4 regions of the Paenibacillus sp. J2L1-98 genome follow, and region 2 is predicted to be linked to each of the others. Evidence: riboswitches for the same ligand, from Rfam matches in the RefSeq annotation. Region 2 holds a riboswitch; each other region holds the start of a gene.
The links. Region 2 has a riboswitch for cyclic di-AMP ahead of AC0YNZ_RS09820 (TrkH family potassium uptake protein). Riboswitches for the same ligand answer to the same signal wherever they lie in the genome.
Positions count from the first base shown of each region.

Region 1: it holds a riboswitch for cyclic di-AMP, as region 2 does, so the genes downstream of both, AC0YNZ_RS27150 (ubiquitin-like domain-containing protein) here and AC0YNZ_RS09820 (TrkH family potassium uptake protein) in region 2, are expected to answer to the same signal.
Region 3: it holds a riboswitch for cyclic di-AMP, as region 2 does, so the genes downstream of both, AC0YNZ_RS03320 (APC family permease) here and AC0YNZ_RS09820 (TrkH family potassium uptake protein) in region 2, are expected to answer to the same signal.
Region 4: it holds a riboswitch for cyclic di-AMP, as region 2 does, so the genes downstream of both, AC0YNZ_RS10800 (hypothetical protein) here and AC0YNZ_RS09820 (TrkH family potassium uptake protein) in region 2, are expected to answer to the same signal.

Region 1 is NZ_JBWDNW010000026.1:6,041-14,024, forward strand. It holds gene AC0YNZ_RS27115 (PSP1 domain-containing protein) at 1-271, shown strand, start outside; gene AC0YNZ_RS27120 (DNA replication initiation control protein YabA) at 334-735, shown strand; gene AC0YNZ_RS27125 (tRNA1(Val) (adenine(37)-N6)-methyltransferase) at 936-1,604, shown strand; gene rsmI (16S rRNA (cytidine(1402)-2'-O)-methyltransferase) at 1,601-2,482, shown strand; gene AC0YNZ_RS27135 (AbrB/MazE/SpoVT family DNA-binding domain-containing protein) at 2,614-2,868, opposite strand; gene AC0YNZ_RS27140 (HD domain-containing protein) at 3,140-4,438, shown strand; gene AC0YNZ_RS27145 (TatD family hydrolase) at 4,456-5,229, shown strand; cyclic di-AMP (ydaO/yuaA leader) riboswitch at 5,413-5,595, shown strand; gene AC0YNZ_RS27150 (ubiquitin-like domain-containing protein) at 5,843-6,991, shown strand; gene rnmV (ribonuclease M5) at 7,116-7,664, shown strand; gene rsmA (16S rRNA (adenine(1518)-N(6)/adenine(1519)-N(6))-dimethyltransferase RsmA) at 7,669-7,984, shown strand, end outside.
Region 2 is NZ_JBWDNW010000003.1:328,335-336,318, reverse strand. It holds gene sdhA (succinate dehydrogenase flavoprotein subunit) at 1-607, opposite strand, end outside; gene AC0YNZ_RS09840 (succinate dehydrogenase cytochrome b558 subunit) at 632-1,303, opposite strand; gene AC0YNZ_RS09835 (LysR family transcriptional regulator) at 1,609-2,517, shown strand; gene AC0YNZ_RS09830 (cation:proton antiporter) at 2,548-3,777, opposite strand; gene AC0YNZ_RS09825 (potassium channel family protein) at 3,808-4,470, opposite strand; gene AC0YNZ_RS09820 (TrkH family potassium uptake protein) at 4,489-5,829, opposite strand; cyclic di-AMP (ydaO/yuaA leader) riboswitch at 5,922-6,125, opposite strand; gene AC0YNZ_RS09815 (lysostaphin resistance A-like protein) at 6,371-7,984, shown strand, end outside; gene uvrC (excinuclease ABC subunit UvrC) at 7,965-7,984, opposite strand, start outside.
Region 3 is NZ_JBWDNW010000001.1:706,589-714,572, forward strand. It holds gene AC0YNZ_RS03300 (metal-dependent hydrolase) at 1-172, opposite strand, end outside; gene AC0YNZ_RS03305 (cyclase family protein) at 239-856, opposite strand; gene AC0YNZ_RS03310 (hypothetical protein) at 996-1,262, opposite strand; gene AC0YNZ_RS03315 (alpha/beta-type small acid-soluble spore protein) at 1,681-1,896, shown strand; gene AC0YNZ_RS03320 (APC family permease) at 1,983-3,800, opposite strand; cyclic di-AMP (ydaO/yuaA leader) riboswitch at 4,016-4,175, opposite strand; gene ilvD (dihydroxy-acid dehydratase) at 4,362-6,053, opposite strand; gene AC0YNZ_RS03330 (GIY-YIG nuclease family protein) at 6,324-7,397, shown strand; gene AC0YNZ_RS03335 (nucleoside hydrolase) at 7,468-7,984, opposite strand, start outside.
Region 4 is NZ_JBWDNW010000004.1:132,903-140,886, reverse strand. It holds gene AC0YNZ_RS10830 (vWA domain-containing protein) at 1-84, opposite strand, end outside; gene AC0YNZ_RS10825 (hypothetical protein) at 237-539, shown strand; gene AC0YNZ_RS10820 (aldolase catalytic domain-containing protein) at 613-1,575, opposite strand; gene AC0YNZ_RS10815 (GTP cyclohydrolase II) at 1,886-2,632, opposite strand; gene AC0YNZ_RS10810 (DODA-type extradiol aromatic ring-opening family dioxygenase) at 2,664-3,428, opposite strand; gene AC0YNZ_RS10805 (winged helix-turn-helix transcriptional regulator) at 3,576-3,905, shown strand; cyclic di-AMP (ydaO/yuaA leader) riboswitch at 4,059-4,220, shown strand; gene AC0YNZ_RS10800 (hypothetical protein) at 4,226-4,651, shown strand; gene AC0YNZ_RS10795 (SDR family oxidoreductase) at 4,951-6,021, shown strand; gene AC0YNZ_RS10790 (winged helix-turn-helix transcriptional regulator) at 6,068-6,448, opposite strand; gene AC0YNZ_RS10785 (pentapeptide repeat-containing protein) at 6,785-7,663, shown strand; gene kduD (2-dehydro-3-deoxy-D-gluconate 5-dehydrogenase KduD) at 7,873-7,984, opposite strand, start outside.

The sequences.
Region 1 (7,984 bases), on a different contig from region 2:
GATAAAGATGGCCAAGGATCAGAATCTATCGCTTAATCCGACCAAAATATCCGGATTATGCGGGCGCCTCATGTGCTGTCTGAAGTATGAGCATGACAATTACGAAAGTGTTCGTGAAGAGCTTCCAGCTATTGGCAAGCTCGTTGTCACCTCATATGGGGAAGGTAAAGTTACTGGCATTAACGCATCCGCCAAAAGCGTGTATGTGCAATTATTTGATACACCAGGTAAACCGAAAGAACTGCCGATGGATGATGTCGTCATCAAATAAGCGGCAGAGTGCGATTCTCACGGGTGAGGTTACACTCACGCTTGAAGCTCTGGGGTGGGAACTTGGAGAAGAACGATATTTTCGCGAAAATGGACGAGCTGGATAGCCAGGTAGGTGTGTTCCATAAGGAGCTAACGGATTTAAAGCAGAAGGTTAAAGAACTGCTTGAAGACAATAAGCGTCTAAGTGAAGAGAACAACCAGCTTCGTCAGCTGTTTAAGAGAGAAGCAGAGCTGGAGCGTGAAGTCATTGAAGCTCCAGTCAAAGGCAAAAAATCGGGAGCGAGTAAAGAGGTACAAGTCCTAACCGACAATGCACTCGCAGAAGCGGGCGTTGCGATTGGGGAAGGCCACGATAATTTAACCCGGTTGTATCACGAAGGATTCCACATTTGCAACGTTTATTACGGGCATTTGCGGACGGAGGGTGACTGTTTATTCTGTCTATCCTTTCTAAATAAATAGTGGAATCCGTATCGACATGCCGTCCTTGCCGCAAAGGGCGGTATTTTTATTAAATAATAAGCATATCATAGGCGCAGCCTTTTACGATAGATAGAACTAACGTTGAAATTATTCCAATGAATACCGATTATTAAAAAGGAGCGGCTTAAATCGTGTCAGAACAAATAACTTTAGCAGCCAATGAACGGCTTGATGATTTAATGACGGAATCAGGCCTGAAAATTATACAAAGCCGGGAAGTGTTCAGTTTTTCGCTCGATGCTGTGCTGCTTTCCCGGTTCGCAAGCGTGCCGAAGCACGGTCGCATCGTTGATTTATGTACTGGTAACGGAGTAATTCCTATGCTTCTCACCACTCGGACAAATGCGAAAATCGATGCAGTTGAAATTCAACCGAGGCTGGCGGATATGGCGAGAAGAAGCATAATGCTCAATCAGTTGACGGAGCAAATTACGGTTATTGAGCAGGATTTGAGATTGTACCCGAAGTTGGCGGGGAATGGGGTATATGATGCGGTAACGGTTAATCCGCCTTATATGCCGGTAACGGCAGGCGATCAAAATGAGAATGAACATTATGCGATTGCCAGGCATGAAATCCACTGTACGCTTGATGATGTTGCAGAGGCATGCTCACGGCTGGTTCGGCCTGGGGGGAAAGTGTCTATGGTTCACCGTCCATCACGCTTGCTTGATATCGTGGAAACGATGCGCAAATGGAGGCTTGAGCCGAAGCGGATCCAATTTGTTCATCCACATGCGAATGCTGAAGCCAATATGGTGTTAATAGAAGCTATGCGGGATGGAAAACCTGATATTAAGCTTCTTCCGCCTATTATGGTATATGAGAATGGGGTGCAGATCGTATGAATGTACAGAAAAGCTTCTCGGAAGCTGCCAGCGAAAGCTCAGGCAGCCTGTATTTAGTCGCAACGCCTATAGGTAATTTAGAGGATATGACCTTTCGCGCGATTCGCACACTAAAGGAAGTGCAGCTGATCGCCGCGGAGGATACCAGGCAAACGCGGAAGCTGCTTACGCATTTTGAAATCGGTACACGTATCGTTAGCTATCATGAGCATAATAAGCGTGCAAGCGGACCTGAGCTGATCAGATTGCTGCTGGAAGGACAATCGATTGCACTAGTAAGCGATGCGGGACTGCCTGCCATATCTGATCCCGGTGCAGATCTTGTGAAGGAAGCAGTTGAAAACAATATCCCCGTTATTCCTATTCCCGGCGCAAATGCCGCGTTGTCCGCTCTTATTATGTCGGGCTTGCCGACTGACCGTTTTTTATTCGCCGGCTTTCCGCCGCGTGAGCGAAAATCGTTAATGAAGTGGCTGCAGCATATGCAAGCCCAAAAAGGAACTCTGCTTTTTTATGAATCACCGCACCGAATAAGTAAAACGCTCGATGCTCTTCAGGAATGTTTGGGTGATCGTCAGACAGCCTGTGTCAGAGAGCTGACGAAGCGCCATGAAGAAGCGGTTCGCGGGCGGGTATCGGAATGTATCAGCTGGTTTGCGGAGCATCCGCCGCAGGGTGAATTTTGCATTGTAGTGGAAGGGGCAGAGGGATCCGGCGCAAGTGAACAACAAGCAGACGATATTTGGTGGTCAGAGCTTGACCTTGCTGCTCATGTCGCTCATTATGAGGAGCAATACGACAGGAAGGAAGCGATTAAGATGGTAGCTGTTGATCGCGGATTGCCGAAGCGGGATGTGTATAATGAAGTAAATAGATAGAAAGCAGTCATAAAGGGATGAAGCAGACAAAAAAAAGACCTTCCTGGCCGGGTTCAAGCGCAGGAAGGTATCAAGGAGTATAAAAAAGGTTAGAATTAACAAGTTGATAAGTACAGTATAACTGATTTTTTTTATTTTGTCACAGGTGTTGGCATTTCTGACAAACAAATATGACAAACAATTTTTCCTTTGAAGTAAGATACGTTCTCTGCATTGCCGCAGAAGATGCATGCAGGCTCGTATTTCTTAAGCATAATGCGCTCGCCATCTACGTAGATTTCAAGTGCATCTTTTTCGCCTATACCGAGCGTACGTCTCAATTCGATCGGTATAACGACGCGTCCCAGCTCATCAACCTTACGAACAATACCAGTAGATTTCATCATAATCTATCATTGCCCCTTTCAAAATGTATTTCGTCATCGTTCGACATTGTTTTTACTTTTATGATTACTATAATACCAACGATTACCATAATAGTCAACCAAGAATATTCCCCGGAAGAGCCGTAGGAACAAGTATTTGACTAGATATAAGGTTCATATTACTCTGTAATAGAATACAACAGCTTCGACATTTTGGAAACTAATTTACGACAACGTTCGACATTAGTCTCATGTTTTGTGTCGAAAATATGAACAAAGGAGATGAGAACTGATGAAGCAACAGTTGACCGAAGAGAAAGTTTTTAAGGACCCTGTCCATCATTATATTTATGTGCAGGACCAGACGATTTGGGATCTGATTAACACGAAGGAGTTTCAGCGGTTGCGGAGGATACGACAATTAGGAACTTCCTATTTGACCTTCCATGGCGCTGAGCACAGCAGATTTTCGCATTCACTCGGCGTTTACGAAATAACGCGTAAAATTATTTCTCAATTCGAACGCAACGGCTATCCCGATTGGCCTGCCGAGGAAAGGCTGGTCTCACTCTGTGCGGCACTGCTGCATGATGTCGGTCACGGTCCGTTCTCCCACTCCTTAGAAGAAGTATTCGACACGGATCACGAACAGTGGACATGTAAAATATTGCTTGAAGATACAGAAATTAATCGCGTGCTGCGGGCTGTATCGGAACAATTTCCCGAGCAGGTAGCGGCTGTCATTCAAAAGACATACCCAAAGCCCATCGTCGTAAGTCTCATTTCAAGCCAAATGGATGCTGACCGAATGGACTATTTACTTAGAGACGCTTATTTTACCGGTGTAAATTACGGTACTTTCGATTTAGAGCGGATACTGCGCGTATTACGCCCTTATAAAGGGCAAATTGTAGTAAAAGAGAGCGGAATGCACGCCGTAGAGCATTATTTGATGTCCAGATATCAAATGTATTGGCAGATTTACTTCCATCCAGTTACAAGAAGCTCTGAAATTATTTTACGTCAAATATTTCGTAGAGCGCAGGAGCTTTATGTGGGTGGCTATGTATTTAATTGGATGCCAAGCTCGATTAAGGTGCTGCTTCATAATACGATGACGGTGCATGATTATCTGAAACTGGATGAAGCACTCATTCAGACTGCCTTCACGCAATGGGCGGAGGAGCAGGATTTGCTGCTAAGCGATCTGTGCGACCGTTTTCTGCACCGTCATTTATATAAGTACATAACCATTGAAAATCCCGATGAAACGCTATTAAATGAAATTAGTGATTGTTTCTCTTCTATTGGAATGAATCCGGATTATCATATGGAGATTGATTTCCCGTTTGACCTGCCATACGACGTATATCGACCTGATAAAAAAGATGGCGAAAAGAAAGAAAAAGCGCCGATTTTGTTGTTAGACGGGCAGGATGAAATAAGTGAAATTTCTGCCAAATCCGACATTGTTCGCTCTATTACCGGTCTGCATCAGGGACAATACCATTTGTACTACCCGGAAGAGCCGCTCAAAAAAAATATGAACCGGATACCTGATTCTTTGAAAAAATTGTTCAAACTCGACTGAAGGAGCCTGACATCAATATGACATTACTTTTCGATACACATACCCATTTAGACTCATATAAGTTCGATGAAGATCGTGACGAAGTCATTCAGCGCGCAAAAGATGCAGGCGTGCATATGCTCCTCAATATTGGCTTTAACCGTGAAACGATTCCGACGACGATCGCGCTCGCCGAGCAGTACGAGTTCATTTACGCGGCTGTCGGCTGGCATCCTGTGGACAGCATAGATATGCTTCCGGAGGATTTAGAATGGATTGAACGGCTATGCGCGCATGAGAAGGTTGTTGCCATCGGCGAAATCGGTCTTGATTATCACTGGGATACCTCGCCTAAAGACGTTCAGCAGCGTGTATTTCGCGAACAGATCCGTCTTGCGCGCAAAGTAGGGAAGAGGGTCGTTATTCACAATCGCGATGCTCACGAGGATGTTGTCCGAATTCTTCAAGAGGAAAATGCAGCCGAGGTCGGAGGCGTCATGCATTGCTACTCAGGCAGCTGGGAAACCGCAAAACGGTGCCTGGATATGAACTTCTATATTTCGTTCGGAGGACCTGTTACTTTCCAAAATGCAAGGGTGCCCAAAGAGGTGCTTAAACAGGTTCCGCTCGACCGGCTTTTGATTGAAACCGACGCTCCATATTTGGCCCCTCACCCGTTCAGAGGGAAGCGAAATGAGTCCTCCTATGTGTCCTTAGTTGCAGAGACAGCAGCGGAATTATTAGGCAAAACGGTGGAAGAAATAGGCGCAATTACGACCGAAAACGGTAAAAAATGTTTTGGTATTGTCTGAGAATGAGAGAAATGAGGAGAATTTAAGACCTTTATCGCGTAAAAACTAATTTTTATATCGATTATCGCTTATTTTTTCCGTCTTTATTCACCTTTTTCGCTTAAATCGTCTTTTATCGTATCTTTACAATTGACCTCGTATGAGGGTATGATTCAACTCAGAGCATAACATTTTGTATTGGATTTCCAGTTTGCGCTTAATCTCCACTTTGGAGAGCGGGGGAACCAGATGCGGGAATTTATACCGCATTTTGAATTCTTCAGGGGTGAATTTCGGAGCCTTTGCCATGAGCATTGTGTAACGAATAGGGCGACTCTCTTGCCCGAATCCGTCAGCTAACCTCGTAAGCGTTTATAGAGAGTGATCAACCTCGTGCATCCATTTTTCCGTATCCCAGAGTAGTAATACCCGGGAAGCCACGAAACAGATCCTCTGTCGACGGCTTCTTTTTATTTTCGAATAATCGGGAATTTGTCGACATAGGGATTAAAGATGGGGGTGGGAGGTTCGGCAGCAGTTCTGGATTGCGTGCTTGCACGCCAATATACTATAGTCGCGTCAGTTGTATCATGCGTAAAACTTGGCGGCGGGGCTATGAAGGAGGACCGATGAAGTGGGAATACTCCAGGTTAAGGACACCCATGGGAAACGATCATCCAGCATGTCTTTCGCATTGCGATGGAAGCGTGAAAACTTGCGTTTGATTCTTTTGAGTGCTACTATCTCAATCGCTATGACTTTCATGTTTTTGGTGTTGTTGTACGGAACGGCTGTCAAAAGCGTCTCCGTAGTAGTGAACGGACAAGAAACCATTGTGGAAACGAAGCAATGGGTCCTGCAACGCCTACTGGATGAACAAGCTATCGCAATTGGACCACATGATGAGGTGTCTAAACCGCTTAATGCGGCAATAAAGGACGGAGATCGTATCGAGGTAACTCATGCGGTACCGGTAATTGTGAAAGCTGATGGCAAGACCTCTACTGTGTACACGACAGAGAGAACAGTAAAGGCAGCGATCGAGGAATTACATATTCCAGTTCGTAGTCAAGATAAAGTAGTACCGCCGCTTAATACCGCAGTAAATGCGGAATTGACGGTAACAGTAGTGCGCGTCGACACGAAAGTATCGGAAACGGAACGCGCGATGCCATTCTCTATCGTGAAGAAGAAGGATCCGACACTGGAAGCGGGCAAGGAAAAGCTCGTGCAAACCGGTAAACAAGGTCTTATTGTAGAACATATCGAGAAGCAGTATGAGGACGGAGTTCTCATTTCGAAGAAGATGGTCAGCAAGGTTGTCGAGACGGCGGCTGTTGATCAGGTTATCGCTATCGGAACGAAGAAGGAAGAGCCTAAGGTAACGGTTCTCTCGAACAGAAGCACAAGCATGGCTTCGCTTACGAAGAGCGGTGTCACGTTTAAGGCAAGGAAAGTGCTTAAGAACGTCACGTTGACTGCTTACTCAGCAGGCGTAGCTTCTACAGGCAAGGATGAAAGCCATCCGCAATACGGAATTACAGCATCAGGAGCCCGTGTGCAAGAGGGACGGACTATAGCCGTTGATCCTGAGATTATTCCGATTGGCTGGTGGGTTTACATTGAAGGCATTGGCTTCCGCCGGGCTGAGGATAAGGGCAGCGCGATTAAAGGCAACAAAATCGATGTATACTTTGACAGCACTAAGATTGCAAACAAGTTCGGCAGAAAGAAAGGCATCACTGTATATGTGCTGGGGCCGAATAGACCTACCTCAAGCTGATGAGCGGGTTACCATCATTTTATCGTAATATTTAATTAAATATGCCATCATAAGGAGAGGCACTGCCTCTTCTTTTTGCATGTTTGCGGGCTTATTAGAATTTATAAAGAAGGGAATGATCTTGATGATCAAAGAGATCATTGTCGTTGAAGGTAAAGATGACACCGTAGCAATAAAACGGGCGGTAGATGCGGATACCATAGAGACGAACGGCTCGGCCATCGGTGAGGACGTGCTGAGAAGAATCGCGCTGGCGAACGAGCGTCGCGGCGTCATTATATTTACTGATCCCGACCATGCGGGAGAACGTATCCGCAAAATAGTCGCCCGTCACGCACCCGGGTGCAAGCATGCTTTTTTACCGCAGGAGAAAGCTTTGTACAAAGGGGATATCGGCATTGAAAACGCGAGTCCCGAAGCGATTCGTACAGCGCTCTCAGAGCTGCGTACAGAGTCGGCGGACGGAGCGGGAGAAATTAGCTGGGAAGACTTAATGGATGCAGGCCTAATCGTCCATCCGGACGCGTCCAATCGGCGCCTGGTTATAGGCAAGCTGCTTGGCATCGGTTATGCGAACGGCAAGCAGTTTTATAAACGTTGTACAAGCTTTCGAATTTCCAAAGCAGAATTTACGGAGGCGTTCCGTCAAATGGAAGAGGAACTGGAGGGATAGCGGGATGAGCGGACAAGAGCATACTGAGCAAAGCAAGACAGCGGTAAAATCGGCTTCGGTAGAGGTGGCCACGCCCAAACGGACCAAAGAGATCATTGCCAAATACGGCTTCTCTTTCAAGAAGAGCTTAGGACAAAACTTTCTGATTGACCAAAATATTTTGAACAACATCGTAGCGGCTGCCGAGCTTGATGAAACAAAGGGCGCACTGGAGATCGGGCCCGGTATTGGCGCGCTCACGCAGCGGCTTGCCGAGGCCGCAGGGAAGGTGACGGCCGTAGAAATCGATAATCGGCTTATTCCGATTCTAAGGGATGTAC
Region 2 (7,984 bases):
AAATAATGCCGGGACCGCCTGATGCAAGAATAACCGCATCCGCGCGAACCGTGTGTACTTCCATCGTACGCAAATCCTGCGCCGATACACCGCGGCAAATACCGTCATCGTCAACAACAGCGCCAAGAAATTCCCAGTGCTCGTATTTGTTGACTAGCCCCGCTGCTTCCCAGCGGCGTACTTGCTCGTCGAGTGCGTATAGAAGCTGCTGGCCTGTCGTAGCGCCCGCGAATGCTGTGCGGGAATGCTTCGTGCCGCCGAACCGGCGGAAGTCGAGCAAACCCTCGGACGTACGGCTGAACATAACGCCCATCCGGTCCATGAGGTGAATAATGCCTGGTGCGGCGTCGCACATTGCTTTAACCGGTGGCTGATTCGCGAGGAAATCTCCGCCGTATACGGTATCGTCGAAATGCTCCCACGGAGAATCGCCTTCCCCTTTTGTATTAACAGCGCCGTTAATGCCGCCCTGTGCACATACTGAGTGGGAACGTTTGACCGGTACAAGTGAGAACAGATCAACGTGTACGCCTGCTTCAGCCGCTTTAATGGTAGCCATCAAGCCGGCCAAACCGCCGCCAACGATGATAATTTTATTTTTAGCCATAACGCTTCGCTCCTTGTCTACAAACTAACCGATATTCGTAATTGCCAATGCGGCACTCGCAGCTTCCTTAAATTCATCGCCGCTAAACGCGATAAGCGATAGAATAAACAACGCTGAAACGATAACAAAAACGCCCATACAAATGTAAGAAGAGATACGCTGAGCTTTCGGGCCGATCGTAATGCCCCAGCTGATCAGAAACGCCCAAAGACCGTTACTGAAGTGGAATACAGCTGCAAGAACGCCGATAACGTAAAGCACGAACAAAGCAGGGCTGCTTGCGATTTGATTCATCGTAGAACCCAGCTCTTCATGCGTTATGTTGCCGAGGTAAACTTGAATCCGAGTCTGGAATACGTGCCAGAAAACGAATACAAAGGTAATCACCCCTGTAATCCGCTGTGCGGTAAACGCCCAGTTCCGTCCATACTTAAAACGTCCCGTATTCGTGTTCGATTGGTATGCAACGTATAAACCGTAAATACCATGAAACAATAGCGGGAGGTAAATGCCGAAAATCTCGAGCAGCGGCAGCACGGGCAAGCTGTTGATCAGATGTACGCCTTTGTCGAAGCCTTCAGGTCCGCGTTCAAACGCCTGGTAGTTGGTCAGACCGTGCACGACGATAAACCCGCCGAGCGGAATGATCCCGAGAAGCGAGTGAAGCTTGCGCGAGAAATACGAGTTTCCTTTCATGTCATTCCTTCTCCTTTCAATACTGTGAGTGCTAGCATGCTTTTTTTAAAATATAAGAATGTATCGAGTTCATCTTCATACATTGCTTATATTTCAGCGCAAAAAAAGAACGCTGCGCTGCCAGAGGCAGTCATCAGCTATTTACGCATGGCAAATCATTCTACATTGTAACCCCAGCATGTACCTCCGTCAACAAAAGTCGACACATATTAGCCACACTTCCCATCCTACTCCTTTTCAGCTTATAATGGAATTGCTTATTTTTTATAATTTCTTATAACAAAATGATATAAGGAGTTCCATTCATGAATGAAGAGATGCATGTCTTTACCGTTATCGTCGAGCAATCAAGCATGAATAAGGCATCCGTGCTGCTCAATCTATCCCAACCTGCACTCTCTCGTAAAATAGCTAAGCTGGAGCAAGAAATAGGCTCCCCCTTATTTCGCCGAATCGGCAAACGGCTTGAGCTCACCCGGATCGGGCAGCTGACTTACGAATATGCCCTCGAGCTGCGCCGGCTTCACCGCAAATATTTGCAAACCGTATCCGAGTTTACTTCGACCGGCCATACGACGCTGACGATAGGCGCGAGTTTAACGACGCTGCAGACGACACTGCCCGACCTAATCCAACGGCTTACGACTACCCACCCGGAATTCGACATCAAAGCGATAACGGGCAAGACGCATGAAATCGTGTCGCTCGTCCGCGACCATAAAGCGGATATCGGCATTGTCGCCTCCAGTATCGAGGATTCGACGCTTAGGTGCATACCTTTATTTGAGGACCATCTCTCGCTCGTACTGCCCCGCAATCAAGTGATTACCGATAAAGGAACGCTCGGCATTCAAGATTTGACCGGCATGCCTATGATCTTATTTTCAAAAGGAACCTGGTACCGGCTGCTCACCGACGAGCTCTTCGACAAATACCATCTGCAGCCGGATGTCCGTATGGAAATCGATTCGTTCGAAGCGATTTTGCGCTTGCTCCATACATGCAGAGCCGCGACGCTGCTTCCCCAATCCTATATGCGCAGTCAGCTGCTTGAAGACAACGAGCTCATCGTTGTGCAAATCCGCGAGCTGGAGGAAACGAAACGCACAACTTCACTTATTCATGCCGATTCGGCAGCGCTTAGCCCTGCGGTTCGCCTATGGATCAATGAGCTGGCAGCACGCTTTCCAAGCAAAAAGGACAGCAGCCTCTAAAGAGGCCGCTGTCCTTCAGCATTTCCAATATTACGCCTCCGAATCCATCCCCAACCGCTTTGCAAAAAAAGCGGTGGTGCTGGCTTGAAGCAGAACCGTTATGAGAATGGCCATTAGTGTAATAGAGGCAATCTTATCCGCATGTTGAATGCCGGCGCTAGTAATCATTCCCGACAATACGGCAGGAATGACCCCCGTCTCTCTTACCCACATCATGAATACGAGCTCATTTCTCTGCCAAGCCGCCTTGCGGTCAGGCAAGCTGCAGGCAAGCACTGTAAGCGGACGGGCGATCAGCATAAGCACCAAAACGACCGCTAAGCTTTGCCAGCCGTATTGCAGCAGCAGCGCCAGATCGACCTGACTCCCGAGCAGCACGAAAATAAGCATGCGCAGCATAACGGTCACATTGTCGGAGAAATGTACAATTTCGGTTTCTTTCTCATCCAGCTTAAGCTGGAGCAGACGGGGATTGCCCCAAATAAGGCCGGCCACGAACGTCGCCATAAAGCCGCTCACATGCAGCAAATCACCGAGCAAATAAGCAGATAACGCCGTTGCCAGCATAGCAATCGTCGTATAATCCCTTAAGATGCCCAGCCGTAAATGGGCTACAACGTAAACAGAGACGACGCCGATTAATACCCCAAGAATAATGCCGCCGATTGCCGTATACGCAAACTGGAAAAGCATCGGACCAGCCTCTAATGCCGATTTGCCCGTAATGGCCGCTATTAAAGCGAAGGTGATGATGGAGCCGGTCGCATCATTAAAGGCGGACTCGCTTTCTACCGTCTCCCTCACCTTCGTTCGAATGGCAACCTGACGAAAGACAGGAATAATGGAAGCCGGGTCGGTAGAAGCGATGACCGACGCTGCCAGCAGCGCATAAAGCCATTCCAGGCCGAAAATAAAATGGATAGCTGTACCCGTTACAATTACCGTAATAAGGACGCCTGGGACGCTGAGCAAGGCTACCGTCCACTTGACTTTGCTCAGTCCGATTAAACTAATATTACGTCCGCCATCGAATAAAATAACAGTCGAGCCGACGATTAATACAAGCTGGTTAGTCAGAGAACTGCTCGATTCATTAATCCAATGCAAGCCTTGTCCAAGCAGCATCCCTACCAATATAAAAGCAGCTACATCAGGAATACGAAGCATAACGGCTGCACGTCCCGCAAACATACCGGCTAATACGATGAGAATGAGCAAAATAAGTAAGTGATGGATGATTGGCATCGCGGCGGTTTCCAACTGCTTTTCACTTCCAATCTGATGAATTGCCTAGCGGATTACAGCTGCCTCGAAGTCCTCGATTTGATCATTTGTGCCAATAATAACCATAACATCGCGTTCAGCAAGCACATCCGTTGCCGTAGGCGCAATGATGATGCCGCCCGGCTTATTGATCGCAACGATACTGCAGCCGAATCTGGCGCGCGGATTAAGATCATGCAGCGATTTGCCGTTCAAGCATTGCGGAACAGCAAGCTCGGCGATCGTATATTCTTTGGAAAGCTCAATGTAATCGAGCAGGTTCGGAGAAACGAGCTGATGCGCTACCCGGATGCCCATATCCCGCTCCGGATACACGACACGGTCAACGCCGATTTTCTCAAGCACGCGGCCGTGCAGTTCACTCATTGCTTTCGCCACAACTTGCTTGACGCCTAAATCCTTAAGCAATATTGTCGTGAGAATACTCGATTGGATGTCATCGCCGATTGCTACGACGCCGCAATCAAAGTTACGCACGCCAAGCGAACGCAGTGTTTCTTCATCCGTACAGTCGGCAGATACCGCATATGTCAGTACGCCGCTCATTTCCTGAACGGCCTCCTCATCCTTATCGATGCCGAGCACCTCATTGCCGAGCTCGATCAGCTCCCGTCCCAAGCTCGAACCAAATCTTCCTAAGCCAACGATAACAAACTGTTTCTTCTTGATTCCCACTTGCAAAAACCCCTATCCAATCGTAATTTTGCCTTCAGGATGCCGGTACAGCTCTTTTTCTGTGCGCGGCCCAAGCGCGTAGGCTAGCGTTAAAGGACCAAGCCGTCCGGCAAACATCGTAAATGCAATGACAATTTTTCCGACGAAGGTCAGTTCCGGCGTAACGCCGACTGACAGTCCGACCGTACCGAATGCAGACGTTGCTTCAAACAATAATTTAATGAAAGCCTGATCCTCCGTCATTGACAGGATCATCGTTACGATAATGACGAGTCCTAATGAAATCATGGTTATCGTCAGCGCTTTGAAAATTCTGTCTTTGCCGAGTCTGTACCGAAAAAGCACAATGTCGTCGCGTCCGCGAATCATCGAGATGACAGCACCGATCAGCGTTGTAAAGGTGGTCGTCTTAATCCCGCCTCCCGTCGATCCGGGCGATGCGCCGATAAACATTAAGATGATCGTAAAGAACACGGTCGCTTGCCGCAGAGCTGTGTAGTCGAGCGTATTGGCGCCTGCCGTCCGCGGCGTGACGGACTGGAAGAAGGAGGACCAAATTTTTCCGCCCCATTCCAGTGAGCCGAGCGTCTTCGGATTAGTAAATTCAAATACGAAAATGACGATGGCACCGACTACGATTAACGTTCCCGTCATCGTAAGCACAACCTTGCTATGCAGCGACAGCCTGCGGTTTTTGCGGAACTCCAACAGATCCGAAATAACGACAAAGCCCAAACCGCCGGTTATGATGAGCATCATGGCCGCAATATTGACGATGGGGTCCTCTACATACAACGTCAAGCTGCGGTATCCGCCGAAAATATCGAACCCCGCATTGTTGAACATGGAAACCGCATGGAACGCTCCGAAAAACAGCGCTTTGCCCAGCGGCATATCAAATGCAAATCTAGAGGAAAATAGCGTAAATCCGACTAGCTCGATCGTAAGCGAATAAACAATAACCCGTCTGATGAGCCGTACGATCCCTTCCATGCTCGACTGATTCATAGCCTCTTGCAGCAAAAGCCGCTCACGCAGTGATATCTTCTTGCGCAGCACGAGCGCTACCAGCGTTGCCATCGTCATAAAGCCGAGCCCGCCGAGCTGGAACAGGCACATTAATATGACCTGGCCGGCAACCGAGAAATACGTTCCTGTATCCACGACGACCAGCCCTGTTACGCATGTCGCCGACGTTGCAGTGAACAGCGCATCTATAAAAGGCAGCCGCTCGCCGCTCGCTGATGCAAAAGGCATGGATAATAAACTGGCTCCCAGTAAAATAATAAGCGCAAATCCGCACACCAGTATTCGTGGAGGAGACCACTTTAAAACATTCCAATCCATTTTCATTGTTTATCCTTCTTCTTCGCTATGTCTTATAATGATGAAGCTGTTTTTGAGCATAAAAAAAAGCACTGGATACTCAGATGCTCTGTGCGATGAGTCCTGTTCCAATACGCCTACGAGGTTAGCTGACGGATTCGGGCCTGGACAGGCAGCCCTATTCGGCGGCTGGAGAAATGGCTCCAGCGCTAAAATTCACCCCATGCCGCCAAATGTGAACCTCTTTGCTTACAGCAGGTTCATCGATTTTGACAGCTTTATGGTTCCCCCGATTTCCATAGGAAATTCGGCTGTTCTATTCTATTTGTATGCCGTTTACGATTATAATCCCAAATCAGTCTCGATATAAAGCTGGCTTTTACGACAAAAAGGACGATATTAGTCCAAATATAGGCAGTGGGACAAAGCAGCAAGCAGCAAGCTTCCCGGACATCGTTATTTCGCAGTTTTTTGAAAGCAAACGTTCTTTTTCATTGGATAATTCAGGGATTAATATGGTAATGTAATGAAATAAGCTACTCACTAAATAGACAGTTGAGGTGAACCAATGATCGATTCTATCAGGCCTAATGAATGGAAACGTTTTCTATGGGCGGCGATTGCTTGCTTCATTATTTATGCAGCCGTTGACGTCGGGCCCATGATCGCTTCCATCGTATCCGGTGAATTAAACACAAAAGTTATTGAAAAGTCGGCTGCCGAGAACCGCGCTGCTGCTTTCGCTGAGAAACAAACCGGCCTGAAAGTGAAATCGGCTAAAGCCGTGCATCAAACCGATAAAATACTTAATGGTTATTTATCCAAAAATAAGCTGGTCAAAACATACGCCGACAAATATGATCCAAGCTTCCCGACGGATACGTTTCAGGTTGATTTGAAATTTGCCGGCGGCGGCAGCGGGTTCGTTTATGTACATATGCAAAGCGAAAAGGTCGTGGCTTGGAATCTGCTAATTGACGGCGAGCCGCTGCCTGACGCCATTAAGACGGAGGCAGTGATCTCTTTCCTGTCGGCACAAAGCTTCAACGGGCTTGATTTCCGGGGGAGTGAGCTATTGCCTAACGGTGAATGGCATGGCGAGCCGCCTTCCGCTGCTATTAAGAAAGCTCAGCTTAAGATCGATGTGAATGCGCTAAACGTCGATGGCCGCACCGTTATTACCAAATACAAGCCTGCGTTCGCCGCGCCGGACGACTACATCCTATATGTAAATAAGCAGGATAAAATAGCTGGCTATCTAACCGGCTTCGGCTATATTTTCATGAGCTTTGTGCTATTTGTGTTAGCGATTATTTACGCAGTGCTGTACCGGAGATTTACTTCCTTTAAGTTTGGAATCATTCTCACCATCGTATTTTTAATTACGTATATCATCATGAACCTTAACATGCTCGATGGTATGCGCGCTCAGCTGGGCGAAAATGAAATGGCCGGATCGGCTACAACGATAACCGCAATCGTAACGGTGCTGCTGACCATCCCGATGGCCGGGTCCATCTATATTTCGCTGATCGCGGGGGACGGCCTCTGGAAGGCGCAGGGCCGCGCATTATGGCCGCGTTTCGGGCAAAAGGGCTATGGGGATCATGTTTGGCGCAGCGTTGGTCTCGCCTATTTATTCGCGATCATCCTGTTTGCGCTGCAGTCGCTCATCTTTATCGGATTGCGGCTGACGATCGGAACCTGGGATACGTCGGATGCCACCCAATCTCCTTATAATATGGGCATTCTATGGCTGATGCCGGTGCTTGCTTGGGCTGCCGCTATTTCCGAGGAAGCCGTCTTCCGCTTCTTCGGCATCGGGTTATTCCGCAGATGGTTCAAAAATACGTTTGCCGCAGCGCTGCTCCCGACCTTCTTCTGGGCGCTCGGACACGTCATGTATCCGTTTTATCCGTCCTCGACGAGATTGATCGAGCTCATGATTATCGGGCTTGTATTCAGCTTTATTTTCGTCAGATACGGTCTCATTACCTCGATGTTTACCCATGCGATCTTCAACAGCGTAGCCGTAGGCTTATCCTTGTTGACGATCGGATCGGCGCCAAATATCATTTCTGCGATCTTCTTCGCGGTGCTGCCGGTGCCGATTGCCTACGTCCTCAAATATTTAAGCCGCAAAAAAGAGAAGAAGCCGTCCGTTACGACGACTCCTCCTCTC
Region 3 (7,984 bases), on a different contig from region 2:
CGGCGTCTAAAATATGATCGGTGTGCGCGTGCGTCAAGAGAACGGCGTCCGTTCTAATGTCCTCCGCCTTCGATACAGCTAATTCATTGCCTCTCAGAAAGGGATCAATAATTAGCGACTGATCCCCTGCTGCTATTTGAATACAAGAGTGACCGTGATAAATAATCTCCATAACTTTTCAAGTCCTTCCGCTATAATTTTTTCTCCGTCACCTCATCATCGACCAATTTCGCATACACTATAACTTTACCCGCGCAATCACGCGAGCAACGGAAGAATCCGCTCTAATATGAAGCGGCAGCGCTATAATTTCAAAAGCATCGACGTCCAGCAGCCGTTGAACGTTCTTTAAGTTCTCGATTATGAAAATTTGGTTGACGAACAAGCGTTTATGGATGTCAAAAGGATCTTTATCCGGTGACGGAGTATCCAAGCCTATCATTTTTACCCTTTTTCTAATGAGCAGATCAACAAATTCCGCAGTCAAAACCGGATAATCTGTAAAATACGCTGGCTGACCATACAGCTCGGCATGGCCAGTATACAAAATGACGATTTGTTCCGCTTTGATTAGCTCCTCGTATTCTTCCTTATAGTCAATCACGCTTATTCCATATACGTCGAGCAAAACGCCGTCTCCGATAAATTTCTCCACGGAAAATTCATTTATATAACGCTGAATGTCCATTAAATGCATGGGTCCATCTATATGAGTCCCCGCATGCATATTAATGGAAAGCTGATGATTGTTGTAGCCGTCTTGGCTCATACGCTTGGATTGTTCCAATACAGTCTCCGCATCTCCCGGATATACCGGCATTCCGTCATGAATGAGATGTGTAAGATCAATGATCATACTGCATGATCTCCCTCCAAAGTTACATATGTAAAAAATAACCTATTTCAACGGATATGTATAGTCATATATTTAAAGGCTGATATGGGTTCGATTATTGAAGAGGTTTCTGAGGAGTTTGGAATGTGGATCATTCGGATTAAATCGTATGCCGTAAGGCGGCAGCCTTGGTCAAGAGCGCTTCCTTCATCACCGTTTGCTTTATCCTCTTTTGCTGAAGCGGCTTAGGCTGGAGAAAAAATGGTTCGTCTTGAAAGATTGCCAGCAATGCTTGCGTTACCGCTTTGGCTGCTAAAGCTTCGTTTTCAAGCAAGTAATAAGCAGCTTGATAGGCATAAACTTCGTGCTGCTTTAGTATGGATGCTTTCCGCTGCAGCTCTTCTTTCATGGTCATTGTCTTCATCACTACACTTATTCACCCTCCTGCCATCCCCTGTCCGACAGCAGTCCATAACATTCAAGCTGCCTGCCGGAAAACACGATCTATTGTTGATTGCGGATAATGTAACTATACAGGAATCCATTTAGTCCACCTAGTACCATGTTTCCATAGTACTTGACAGCACCCATCCGCTCCTATGTATCGCTCTGAAGTTTCCATTATATCTCCTTTATTAAAGGAGAGCTCCCCATAATTAGTTAGGGCATACCCCAACAATTCTTGAGGAAATCAAATGAGATCAACCTATTTAAGGTACGTGATTCTGCGAAAAATGATGTTCTTACAGATGGGAAAAATTGCTAGAAAAATCTTTCTCTTTGAATGTATACATTTACAAATACACCACATAATAACCTTACATCCAACGAAGGAGTGAACTTACATGAGCAGAAGAAATTCAAACACGTTAGTAGTACCGCAAGCAAAAGCAGCACTTGCACAATTGAAAACTGAAGCAGCACAACAGCTGGGTGTTACATTTTCACAAGATGGATACAACGGTAATTTATCGACTCGTGATGCAGGTTCTATCGGGGGATATATTACTAAGAAGCTGGTTCAAATCGCAGAACAACAATTAGGTCAGCGTAAATTCTAATAAATGGAAACCCCTTCATGATCTCAAGATCATGGAGGGGTTTTTTACATTCACTTGATTTCTGTGAAATCATCTAACTAGGGCCGTTATTTTTGAAGATGATAAGGTACTGTCGCGATGACCACATCTTTTTGTGTAAATAAATATGCACGGAGCATTAAACTCGTCTGGTTGTGAAGAAAATAGTGCCACCAGTGCTTGGTAATAAATTGCGGAATGAGAATGGTGATATGATCCGTTTCGGCAGTTTTCCATTCAATCGTATCAATAAATCTCATTAACGGCCTAATGATGCTCCGATAACTTGAGCGAAGTACGATAAGACGGACGCCGGGATTCCACTCTTCCCATTTCTTCTCCATCCGCTCAATATCCTCATCATCAAATCCGACGTATACGGCAACTACATTTTCCGTCAATGATTTGGCATAGCTTAACGAATGATTAACGACACGGGTAATTCCCGCAATTGGAACTACGATCGTGCTTCCTTTTATGACAGGCTTATCCTTTGCCATATTAATCCGCAATTCGTCCGCCATGTTCCGGTAGTGGCGGTGAATACCGAAAAAGATAAAAATAACGATCGGCAAAAAGATAAATACCATCCACACGTGGCTAAACTTCGTAAAGATGAAAATCAGCGTGATCGCAAGCGTCGTCAACATCCCGACCGTGTTAATGATGAATGGAAATATCCAGCCTTTTGGCTTCAATTTCAACCAGCGTACCATCATCCCCAGCTGGGATAAGGTGAATGGAATAAATACACCTACCGCATACAGCGGAATTAAATTTTCGGTATTGCCGTGGAAAGCAATAACAAGCAGCGCCGATAAGACGCCTAAAATAATAATGCCATTTGAAAATCCTAAACGGTCCCCGCGAGCCATAAACATATTCGGCATGTATTTATCCTTTGCCAGCATGAAGGCGAGCAATGGGAAAGCAGCATAAGCTGTATTGGCTGCCAGAAACAAAATCAGAGCGGTTACTGCCTGTATACTATAATAAATTACCCCTCTGCCGAATGTTGCATTCGCAATTTGCGAAACAACCGTTTCTTTTTCATTCGGAGTAATGCCGTACCAATAGGCAAGCAGGCTGATCCCGATAAACATCGCACCGAGAATCGTACCCATCATAATAAGAGTAGCGGCCGCATTGCGTTCAGCCGGCTGTTTAAAGTTAGGAATAGCATTGGACATCGCTTCAACGCCGGTAAGGGCCGAACACCCTGAGCTAAATGCCTTTAATAACAAAAACAAGCTGATATTCGAGACGGTTGCGCCCATCTCTGGAGCAGCGGCATGAATGCCTCCGGCTGCATATTTGATAATACCGGAAATGATAAGCACGAAAATGGCTATTACAAACAAATATACCGGAAATGCTAACACGGATGCGGACTCTGTAATTCCTCGCAAATTGATAATGGTCAGCACCAAGATCATCACTAACGCAATTAAAACACGATGATCATGAAGAGATGGAAAAGCTGAAGTAATAGCGTCTGTACCGGCAGATGTGCTGACGGCAACCGTTAGAATATAATCGACAAGGAGCGAACCACCGGCTAACAGACCTGTTGAAACGCCCAAATTGTCTTTGGCTACGATATAAGCGCCGCCACCCGTCGGATAAGAAAAGATGGTCTGACGATAGGATAAAATTAAGACTAATAACAGTCCGAGCACAGCGAGCGATATCGGAATCGAATACCAAACGGCTGCAAATCCTACCGCCATTAACACAAGCAAAATTTGCTCCGTGCCGTAAGCGACCGATGAGAGCGCATCTGATGACAATACGGCGAGCGCTTTAAGCTTGCTTAGCTTTTCACCTTCGATTTCTGTGCTTTTCATTGGACGTCCGATTAGTAATCGTTTAAATCTGCTTACCATGATGATGCCCCATTTCTTATCACTGGATATTTAAAATTAAACACCGTGATCAAACTCTCCATATATCTTGTTCGCCCGTTCATTTGTTATACACCTATTCATCAGCCATTTAAACCATTTAAACACAAGTAAATCATAATTTTGGACAAAAAAAAGCCGCAGGAAAGTAAGGACTTTCCCACGGCTTTACCAAAATAGTTTGGCAGGTCGTGAATAATTCCTCTTCTGGACGCTTACGAGGTTAGCTGTCGGATTCGGGCGCAAAAGTCGCCCTACACTTAACAAAAGCCAAGTGATTCACCCCTGAGATCAGATCGGTTGATCTGTCCTCTATGGTTCCCCCGTTTCTTCTTCAGAACTCAGCGATAAAGGTTAATTATTGAACAAGATATGATGATTGATCACGAATTGAATCATACTCCTTCCAAAAAGTGTTGTAAAGGAACAGATACAATCAAATTGATTTGAAATATCACCTTGTATAATCGATTAAACGCTTACATCCCGTTCAATCTTTCCATATCGTTCTAATGCTCCATCTCACAGTAACGGATCTTGAGATTATATCTCAAGATCCGTTACTGCACCTTTTGATGCCGATGATACGAGCTTCGCATACTTGGCAAGCACACCCGATTTATATTTAAGCGGAGGCTTGATCCAATGATTTGCTCTTGCTTCCAGCTCCTGTGGCGTGATATCAAATTGTATTTCCTGCGCCTCGCTGTCAATGGTTATCATATCCCCTTCTTGCAAAAATGCAATCGGCCCGCCTACCTGAGCCTCCGGCGATACATGACCTACAACAAAGCCGTGCGAACCGCCCGAGAACCGTCCGTCTGTAAGCAGAGCAACCTCGCCGCCTAAGCCTTTTCCTATAATTAATGCGGTTACCGAAAGCATTTCCGGCATACCGGGCCCGCCTTTTGGTCCAGCGTACCTGATGACCAGCACATCCCCTTTAACGATTTCGTCATTCGAAATGGCTATTGTCGCTTCTTCCTCGCTATTATAGACGCGTGCGGGGCCCGAGAATTTCAGCTTTTTTAAACCTGACATTTTTGCCACTGCGCCCTCAGGAGCAAGATTGCCTCTCAGCACAACCAGTGGACCCGTTGGTTTCAGCGGACTCTCGAACGGACGTATGACCTGTTGATTTTCTTTCAGAGGCTGTGCTTCAGCCAAGTTTTCAGCAATTGTTTTTCCTGTGACCGTAGGACAATCGCCATGGAGCAGACCTTTTTCAAGCAGCATTTTCATAACGCCCGGTACGCCGCCATTATCATTCAGATCCTGCATGACATATTTGCCGCTTGGCTTTAAATCAGCAAGATGAGGCACTTGTTTACGAATCCGTTCAAAATCGTCTAAAGTTAAATCAACCTCAACCGAGTGCGCCATTGCCATGAGATGAAGCAGAGCATTCGTTGATCCCCCAAGGGCCATAATGAGGGTGATTGCATTTTCGAACGCTTTTTTTGTCATAATGTCGCGCGGCCGTATATCTTTCTCAAGAAGCTTGATAACGGTTCTTCCCGCCTCTGCGCATTCAACTGCTTTATAGGAAGAAATGGCAGGCGTGGATGAAGATCCGGGTAAGCTCATCCCTAAAGCTTCGACCGCAGACGCCATTGTATTCGCTGTATACATCCCGCCGCAAGCGCCCGCACCCGGACATACCTGGCATTCCACTTCATGAAGCTCTTCATCCGTTAATTTTCCTTCTTGATATTGTCCTACCGCCTCAAATGCCGTAACGATATCCACATCTTTACCGTTCAGCTTTCCTGGTTGGATCGTTCCTCCGTAGACGTAAACAGCTGGTAAATTCATTCTGCCGATCGCCATCATGCAAGCTGGTGTATTTTTGTCACAGCCGCCAATTGCAACCAAGCCATCAAAGCGCTCGGCGTTTACTACAATCTCAATCGAATCGGCAATGACCTCCCTGCTTGGCAGTGAGAACAGCATCCCTTCATGTCCCATCGAAATGCCATCAGACACTGTAATCGTGTTGAAAATCAATGGAGCGCCGCCATGAGTGCGTACTCCTTCTTTTGCTTGCAGAGCCAATTTATCGATATGAACGTTACAAGGCGTTACCTCGCTCCACGTGCTTGCCACTCCGATCATAGGCTTTTTGAAATCTTCATCCTGGAATCCGACCGCTCTTAGCATGGCACGGTTAGGAACACGGTTTACACCCTCACTAATAACTTTGCTGCGAATACGCAAATCCTTTTCGTTTGACATCGGTGTCACTCCTTTTTTGTTATGTAGAATACATTTTTTAAATGCCGGTTTTTTCCATGCACTTTACCTTTGTATAATTCCCATGATGAACCTCGACTAGTCCTTGAACCTGGTCGTAATACCAGCCTTTTTGAATTAAGTCATTCAACTCTAATTCTACGATGTATGTTACAGAAACAAGGGATTGCCGCCGGCTATGTCGAATAGTGTCGGGAGTCATTATTCATGAATGAACCAGACGAATTCGAGAGGATAGGAGGATGACGGCATATGTCGTTCTTGTTCAACGCCGGCGATTATCCGACATGCCCCGGCTGTTATTTGATGAAAAATACAGACGGTCACATCCTCTATGTCGGCAAATCCAAAAACTTACGGAGCCGGTTACGCTCATATTTTACGAGAAATCACGCTGACAGAAAAATTAAGCAGCTTGTCGGCGAAATTTCATCCATTGAAGTGGTGCTCGTAAATAACGAAGCCGAGAGCCTACTTCTTGAGAACAACCTCATCAAAATACATAAACCTCCTTACAATCGGGCGTTAAAACGGGATAACAGCGGTTACGCTTATTTACAGCTTACCAATGAGCCTTTTCCGCGACTGGATGTGTATTACCGGAATCGCAGACGGAAACAGACCGGCTTCGCAACCGAAGAAGTAAACCGTTTGGGCCCTTTCAAAAGCGCCGGCTTCCGGGATGCTCTCCTTGAATTTGTAACGGAGCATTACGGCCTCCGCACCTGCAAGACGATGCCCAAGCAAGTTTGCCTGCTGTATCATATCGGGAAATGCAGCGGAATTTGCGAACGTAAAATATCGGAGCAGGATTATTTGGAACGTACGCGTCAAGCATCGGAGCTGCTCGCTAATCGGGGGCTAGGACTGATCGAAACCTTATACGCCCGAATGGAAGTTTATGCCGGCCAGCTTGAGTTTGAAAAGGCGCAGCGGATGCTTCTGAGCATACGCAATCTGGAACAGGCATCAGACAAGCAGATCGTAGACCGCGAGGCCGTTATCGATCAGGATGTGCTTTACTTCGGGGAAACCCATGTGCTGGTTGCGAAGGTTCAAGAAGGCATGCTATGCGATATTCAAATGCTGGAGCTTGACCAAGCGGATGGCGAATCGGCTTGCGACCGGTTTTTATTAGCCCGATATGACGGGGAGAAACCAGATGAATTGATTGTGAACGCAATTGATAACCGCAAGAAAGTTAGTACTTCCTTAAATCGCAGGGGGAAAAAGCCAATGATCATCACACAGCCCAAACGGGGTCTCAAATACGATTTGCTGCAGTTGTGCAAAAAAAACTATGAGTATCGAATAAACCGGAATTGATCCTAGCGAAAAGAAAAGACAAACTTCCCGGAAGAGAAGCTTGTCCAAATCTTACACGTTGGCATTCACTTTAAACGACACGGCTTAAAAAATGCTTTAAAAACCGGTCTGCGTCCACTTCGATGCAGACATCCATATTCGGGCCCGAACCAGGAATGCTTCTAAGATCTCCTACTGTTCTGCCGAGCGAATGCACCCCTTCTACATCAACCTGCACATGCATCGGAACGGTTTTCACAAAATCCGTGTTGATGGCTACGCCAACCGCCAAAGGATCGTGCAGCGCGCACCCGCCTATTCCGGGATAGAAATCTTCATAGGCGCCAATGTAGAATTCCGTCATATCGGCGAGCAAATGACCGATCCGGGTATTTTTATCCCGCCAGCTTTGCAGCTCCTCAAGGGGAAGCAGCGTCTTCATTGTCACGTCGAGACCTACAAGTGTAATCGGAATGCCGGAGCGGAACACGTACTCGGCCGCTTCCGGATCGGCATAAATGTTTGCTTCGGCTGAAGGGGTAATATTCCCGTGCACCGTTACCGCTCCACCCATGATGACGACCTTGTCAACAAGACCGACAATCTCC
Region 4 (7,984 bases), on a different contig from region 2:
CAGCATCGCAAGACAAGCGGCTGCAAGCCAGCCCCGGCCTTTTCTTTGTTTCGTTGCCCTTTTGAACGAATGACCCACCTTCATCCTTTCAGCCCCAATCTTTGTATTTCCTAATCTGACGATTATTGGATGGCGAATGTTGCATAAATAGGCCAGTACCATTACAATCGTTTACAGACATGCGGCGAGTCCTAAGATCGGCTGCATTAAGCTTTGTATACAGGAGGACTTCACCCTTGGAAACATTCGAAATTATCGCTTTTGAAATGACCTATCAGCAGAAGACGATACAGCTATCCTTCACATCCGCCGAGCTCGTCCGAGTCACCGAATATGGAGATCGCCTATGGTACGTCGATATAAACGGCGTAGGCGACCGGGAGCTTCTCGCATGGTTTGGCAAAAGCGAGGATATTGGGATTGAGCTTATTGCGATCGCAAGCAGCGGCCAAACCTTTCGCGGAAAAGGATATTTCCACCCAAACGAGCCGCATCAAGCGGCCGCCGTTCGCGGCGATGGCGAGCTGCTTGAGCAATAGACCACGGCAAAAGAAAAAGCAGCCCCGACAAGTCATTTTCACGACTTATCGGAGCTGCTTTTTGATATTATTATTATTTGCTGTGAGCGATCTCAGGTGTTGTAAGGCGGTCGTAGAACTCCACGCCTTTATCTTTGTCCGCGGAATCGCGCAGCGCCATCGCGGAGCGAGGGTGCTCGTCCAGGATGCCTGTAATCATGTAAGGGATGATGTAGCCCCATTCTTCCCTCTCGCGAAGCGGAATCATGAATTTCTCGATCATGTCGAGAACAGGACGGATGCTGTATTTCGAATTTTTCAGCTCAGATACAAGCAGCTCCGTGTTGCAGTTGCCGGCAGCGCGGCCCATACCGTAAACAGAAGCATCAAGCAGCTCAACGCCGTTTTCTGCCGCAAGCAATGTGTTGGCGAAAGCAAGCTGCAGGTTGTTGTGCGCGTGAACGCCAAGGCGTTTGTTCGGCAGGTGGCGACGGAATTTATCAACAAGGTAGCTTACGTCGCTTGGCTTCAAGCTGCCGTAGGAGTCAACGATGTATACGACGTCAACTACGCTTTCGTTGATTAGCTCGAATGCTTCGATAAGCTGGTTTTCCATAACGTTCGAAAGAGCCATAATGTTCAGCGTCGTCTCGTAGCCACGATCGTGGAATACTTTAACGAGTTCCAGCGCTTTGTCTACGTCTTGGATGTAGCAAGCAACGCGGATCAAGTCTAGAAGGCTCTCGCTTCGCGGCAAAATATCGTTCTCATCGACGCGGCCGATATCAACAAGCGCGGATAGCTTCGTATTGCCTTTGTTCGGAATGACTTTTTTCAAGAAATCATCGTTCAGGAAACGCCAAGGGCCTGCACTGTCAGCGCCTTTAAGCAGCTTTGGCGAGTTTTTGTAGCCGATTTCCATATAATCGACGCCGGCTTCGTTCAAGCTTTGGTACAAATGCTGAACGAATTCGACACTGAAATCCCAATTATTTACGAGTCCGCCATCGCGGATCGTGCAGTCAACAATTTTACAATGGCTCGTTTTTGATTGCATGCGTTGTAACTCCTTTAATGTGAACATGAGTTCATTTTTTCTCATCATACTTGAAAAAGAAGAGGAACGCAAAATAATTTTGTCGTTTTATAGCTGATTTAGATGCTTTTTCGTGTCTTCGGACGGTTCTCGATTCGTCGTTTATTATAACCAATGATTTGCACCGATCATCCATCCTTTACTTACTAATGGATTGCGGTCGGATAAATATGCAGACAATACGTAAGCAGAGCTTCGTTATGACAAAAAAAACCGTCGCTGCGCATTCACGCAAGAAACGGTTTCCGCTGTTTATATTGCTGCCGCGGCTTTATTGAACGAGTGTATGCGGCTCTTCTCCAAAATGACCTGACCGGTTCCTTTTCGTTTGAATATATTTCTCGTTATAGACGGAGGAGTTGCCCCATAACGGCACTCTTCCGGCAACGTTCATACCCGATTTGCGCAGCGCGTCCACTTTACGCGGATTATTCGTAATGATCGACACCGGCAAAACGCGCAGCAGCTTAAGCACGGCGATGGCATCGCTGTAATCGCGCGCATCATCCGCAAAGCCCAGTTCCGTATTCGCGTCAACCGTATCAAGGCCGTCCTCCTGCAGCAAATAAGCGATCGCTTTGCTGAACAACCCGATTCCCCGACCCTCATGGTTCGCCAAATAAAATAGTGCTCCCGAGCCGTGCTCGGTAATAATCCGCATCGATTGCTTCAGCTGGAAGCCGCAATCGCATCTTGCGCTCCCGAATATATCTCCCGTATGGCAGATGCTGTGCATCCGAATGAGCGCATCTTCATTATTTTCGAAATCGCCATATACGAGAACGCTTGATTGCTGAAGATCGGCATAGGAGAAGCGGTTCAAATCTTCAACCAGCTGCTCGGGAGACTTCTCCTCGCCTGCCTCCTTGCGAAGCCAGCTATACCAATGAAACACCTTCGTTTCGCCGTCTAACTCTACAGGAAGCTTAACCGGCCCAATGACATAAATATCGTGGCTTCCGCTTTGCGTACGTTTTAATTTATCCTTAATAATGGCTGCGATATTTGGTTTGATCATGCTTATTCACCTTCTCTAACTGTATATAAAATTAAAATTGCATGGATAAGTAGCTCAGTGTGCCGAATTGGTAGCTTCGATAAATAACCTCCGGCGTCGCTTCCGCATGGCCGCTTCCAAGCGCGATATATAAAGGAACAAAGTGCTCTGCGCGGGGTACAGCCATTTTAGCATGCGGAGCAAGCTGTTCATACTGAAATAGAGAATTTAAATCCTGCTTATTCATTTTTTCGATTAGCCACTCATCAAATTCGACTGCCCAGCTCTCCGGCTCCTGCTGTCCCCATTTCACCACCCTCAGATTATGGACGGTTACGCCGCTGCCGATCAGCAAAATATTTTGCGAGCTAAGGCTGCGCAGCGCTTCGCCAATCCGGTACTGCTCCTCTGCGGAGCGGTAAGGATTAACGGAAACTTGCACGACCGGGATGTCCGCCTTCGGAAACATATGCTTCAGCATCGTCCATGAGCCGTGATCGAGTCCGCGATTCGTATCATAGGCTGCCGGTATGCCGCTATCCTTCAGCAATTGGCCGACAAGTGCAGCTGCCTTAGTAGATCCTTTCGCTGGATACTTAACCTTGTACAGCTCATCGGGGAAGCCGTAAAAATCGTAAATCGTCTCGTATTCATCATCCTTGGACGAGATCGTAACTACCTCGGTCTCCCAATGCGCGGTGAAGATAACGATGGCATCCGGATTCAAGCCCGCTCCTGTTTGCTCAAGAAACCTGCTATATTCATTTTGCTCGACGGCGAGCATCGGTGATCCGTGTGCTAGAAATAAGGGCTTCATTGTTGTGCCTCCTTCAAATCACTTACTATTTGTAACTAATTATAATTTTATAACTAAGGATAGTCAAGTAATTAACAATATTCAGGTTTGCTTGTATAAATAAGATATTGAGGTTATACTTAATAGAAGTAAAAAGAGGTGATACGCATGGATCAATCTAACCTATGTCCCCGTTTCCAGAAGGGAATGGACATCATCAGCAGGCGTTGGACCGGCCTAATCATAAATCAGCTTTTGTCCGGCCCGCAGCGATTCTGCGCCGTACAGTCCGCGCTCCCCATCAGCGGCAGACTGCTGTCGGAGAGATTTAAGGATTTAGAAAATGAAGGTATTGTCGACAGGCATGTTTACCCCGAAATACCTGTTCGCATAGAGTATTCATTAACGGAGAAGGGCCGCGCACTCGAGCCGGTCATCCGGGAAATACAGAACTGGTCGCAGGACTGGGTAGAGGTTGAGCCAATTACAGAAGACTGACCGGGCCGTTTCGAACAAAGGGATGATCTGACAAGAGGTACTTGTCGATCATCCCTTTTTTAAGCTCTCGGCAGTCATGAATGCCCGCCAGCCATTATCTCTGAATTTTTCATAAGATTTACAGCGAAGCGATTGGGGGTTATAATAAAGAGTACACTATTAACGCTGAATTTTTCGAATGAAAAAACGGGGGAACCAACGCGTACGTTCGATAACGTTTCGCAAGGGGTGAATCCAGGGATTTGTAACCCTGGTAGGGCATTCTCTCTAGCCCGAATCCGGCAGCTAACCTCGTAAGCGAACAAAGGAGAGATTTTTTTATGTTGACAAATTGTGAAAACCAGCATTATTTCATCACCGAACAATCCCCCTATTTATCCGTCACACGAATCGAACTATTCGTCATTCCAGCTATCGCCGTCGACTCGGCAGGCCATCGTATATGTCTACGTTTAACAAGCAATCTGGGATTCGGCTGGAGCGAGCTATTCGCCTGCGATAACGAAGATGCGATTGACTTGGAACGATGGAGCGACCTGCTTCAAAGCTTTATCGGCAGCGTCCCTCTCCCGCCTCTAAACCATTTTCAGTATGACAAGACGGATCGGGACGGACGCATACTCAACCTATTCGCCACAGCCGTCAATCATGTCCTGGCACATGCGTCCGATTCGTCACCGTTCAAAAGCGATCTTGAAGAATCTGTTTTGCGTCAACGTGCTGTCTCTTACGTCTCTTTGGATTAACGGTCTTCATAACAAAAATAGACAGTCCAGAACAGGTTCCACGTTCTGGGCTGTCTTACTGTTAGCGTCTCTGCATCCCGGTAAAGGCTCGCGAGAGCTGTATTTCGGAAGCCGGGTTAGCGTATTACCTCCAGAGCAGCTTTCCCCTGCGAGTTATTCTTCCCCACATAAATCCTTCGATATTACTGCTTAATTACTTTAAAGTGCTTACGTCACTTCAAAGTGCGTACTTCACAGCTCCTATTTGTTGAGGCAATATAAGTCTGAACAAAGCACAGTGCAGAAGGAGCTGATTCGCAATGAATACTGAATCTCCAAAAAATCGCAAAGTCGCCTTAGTCGTAGGCGCAAATGGTGTTATTGGGAGCAACCTTATCGATTACCTCATCACTCTCCCTGATTGGGACGTAATCGGCATATCGCGCCGAGGCGGTGAGTCTAGCGGCCGTGTCCGGTATATTGCTGCAGATCTGCTCCATGCAGACGAAACCCGTGAAAAGCTAAGCGGTTTAACCGAGGTTACACATATTTTCTATGCCGCCTACCAGGACCGTCCAACTTGGGCCGAACTCGTTCAACCTAATCTCGCCATGCTAGTGAACGTCGTAGAAGCTATCGAACCAATCGCATCGGGCTTGAAGCATGTCAGCTTAATGCAGGGATACAAAGTATACGGCGCGCATCTCGGACCCTTCAAGACGCCGGCCCGCGAGTCAGACGCTAACCATATGCCGCCCGAGTTCAATATTGATCAGCAGCAATACTTAGAACAAAGACAAAGCGGCAAGACTTGGACTTGGTCGGCGCTCCGTCCTTCTGTAGTCTGCGGCTTCTCGCTTGGAAATCCGATGAACCTCGCCATGGTTATTGCGGTCTACGCTTCCATTTCGAAGGAGCTTGGACTTCCGCTCCGGTTTCCGGGAAAGCCCGGAGCTTACAACAGTCTCTTGGAGATGACAGATGCCGGGCTTCTTGCAAAAGCAACCGTATGGGCGGCGACAGATGAGCGCTGCGCCAATCAGGCATTCAACATTACGAACGGCGATTTGTTCCGCTGGAATGAATTATGGCCAAAGATTGCTCACTACTTCGGCTTAGAGACAGCGCCTCCGCTGCAGATGTCATTGGACATTGTTATGTCGGACAAGGAGCCGTTATGGGACAAGATGGCCGAGAAGCATGGGCTTGCCCGGCATTCCTATAAAGAGGTATCCTCATGGCGATTTGGCGATTTCGTGTTCTCATGGGATTACGATTTCTTCGCCGACGGAACGAAGGCCCGCCGCTTAGGCTTTCACGAATTCATCGATACGGAAGCGATGTTCATGAACATCTTCGACGACTTCCGAAGGCGCAAAGTCATACCGTAAAAGATCTGTCATAAAAAAAGCCGGCCTGCAGAATAAGGTCGGCTTCTTAACTATTATTGACGGCATCAAGCGGTGGATTGGCCAGAACGGCAGCCTTCCCCTCGTACTTACGCTCTATATGCGAATCTCCCCACCTGCACATCAGATGCAGGATCTCCTTTAAACTCCAGCCGTAGTCTGTCAGCTCATACTCGACTTTTGGCGGCACCTGATTGTAAGCAGTGCGCAGGATGACGCCTTCCTCTTCAAGCTCCCGAAGCTGCTGAGTCAACATTTTTTGAGTAATGGCGGGTATAAGGTTTCTAAATTCATTGTTACGCTTTTTGCCGAACGTTAAATGAAAAAGAATAACCGTTTTCCATTTCCCTCCAATAACCTCCAAAGTTGCCTCTACCGCAGTGTTATAAATTTTTTCAGTCTCCTTCACACATCTCGCCTCACTCTTCCGAATATTTCGACATACATTTGTAAACATCCGATGAATTGAAGCCGTTAAATGCCCGTCATCGAACATTATAACTGCAACCAAAATATTACGCTATCCTGTTCGTTGCCCGATGCATTTTTACTTGCCGCGGAGTGCGTCTTCCCCGAAATCTCTCCAGCTGCGAATAAGGATTGACGCAGAAAATATTCAGTAATAACATATAAGAACTGTAAAAACCATTTCTATATGGAAAACACATGTTGTCCTGCCACAGATTTTTCTTTAGATATGGAAATGCAAGCATCGAAATACGATTAAGCGAAAAGGAGCCACACAATGTCTGAGAATCCCGAATATGCTGAACCATTCCCCGAAAGCAATCGCCTCACTCTTCAAGCTGACTGCGAGAGCTGCTTCGGTTTGTGTTGTGTCGCGCTGCCCTATGCGGCTTCGGCAGACTTCGCAACTGACAAAGACGCCGGGCAGCCCTGCCAAAACCTGCAATCGGACTTCCGATGCGGCGTTCATAACAGCCTCAGGCAGCGGGGCTTTCGAGGCTGTACTGTATATGACTGCTTCGGCGCGGGGCAAAAGGTTTCCCGGATTACCTTCGGCGGACACGACTGGCAGCAGGTCCCGGCATCCGCGAATCAAATGTTTGAGGTGTTCAAGGTCATGCGGCATCTGCATGAGCTCCTCTGGTATTTGACCGAAGCGCTGACTCTTCAACCTGCACGTCCGATCCATGATGCGCTCAGCTTAGCGCTCAAAGAGACGGAACGCCTTACTTACCTAGATCCCGACTCCATTATGGAACTGGACGCAGCCGCACACCGAGCAGATGTCAATGCGCTGCTCCTGCGGACCAGCGAGCTCGTGCGGGCCAAAGCCCTTCGCTCGCAGAAGGGAGCCTCAGGCCGCCGGAAGACCTATGGCCGGGGTGCCGACCTTATCGGTGCCAAACTGAGAGGCGCTGACCTTAAAGGCGCCAATTTGAGAGGGGCCTGCCTAATTGCCGCTGACTTAAGAGGCGCTGACCTGAGAGCGGCTGACCTCATCGGGGCTGATCTCCGGGATACTGATCTCAGAGGCGCCAACCTCACCGAAAGTATTTTTCTCACTCAAGCCCAGATTAACTCAGCTAAGGGTGATGCCGACACAAAGCTGCCTCCGTCACTCACATACCCGGCGCACTGGTCCGCCTTCAGAGTATAAACCGACTAGGCACAAATCACATACATAGAACCGGTAAAAAGCTAAGAAGCCCGCGCGCTCCTATGGAGGCACGGGCTTCTTGAATTCCTATTTTAGCTTAAACTGTCGTTAAAGCAGCGCGCTGCTCTCGTACTCGGTAAGAAGTCAGCATCATGTTGCGAAGCGCATCCTAAGCCGCGCAGTGGAAAGCCCTGTCGATAACCCGCCATTTACCTGACTAACCAACCGCCGTCAACGGCCATAATATGGCCATTCATATAATCGGAGGCTGCGGAAGCCAAAAATACGGCCGGTCCGATCAGATCCTCAGACGTTCCCCAG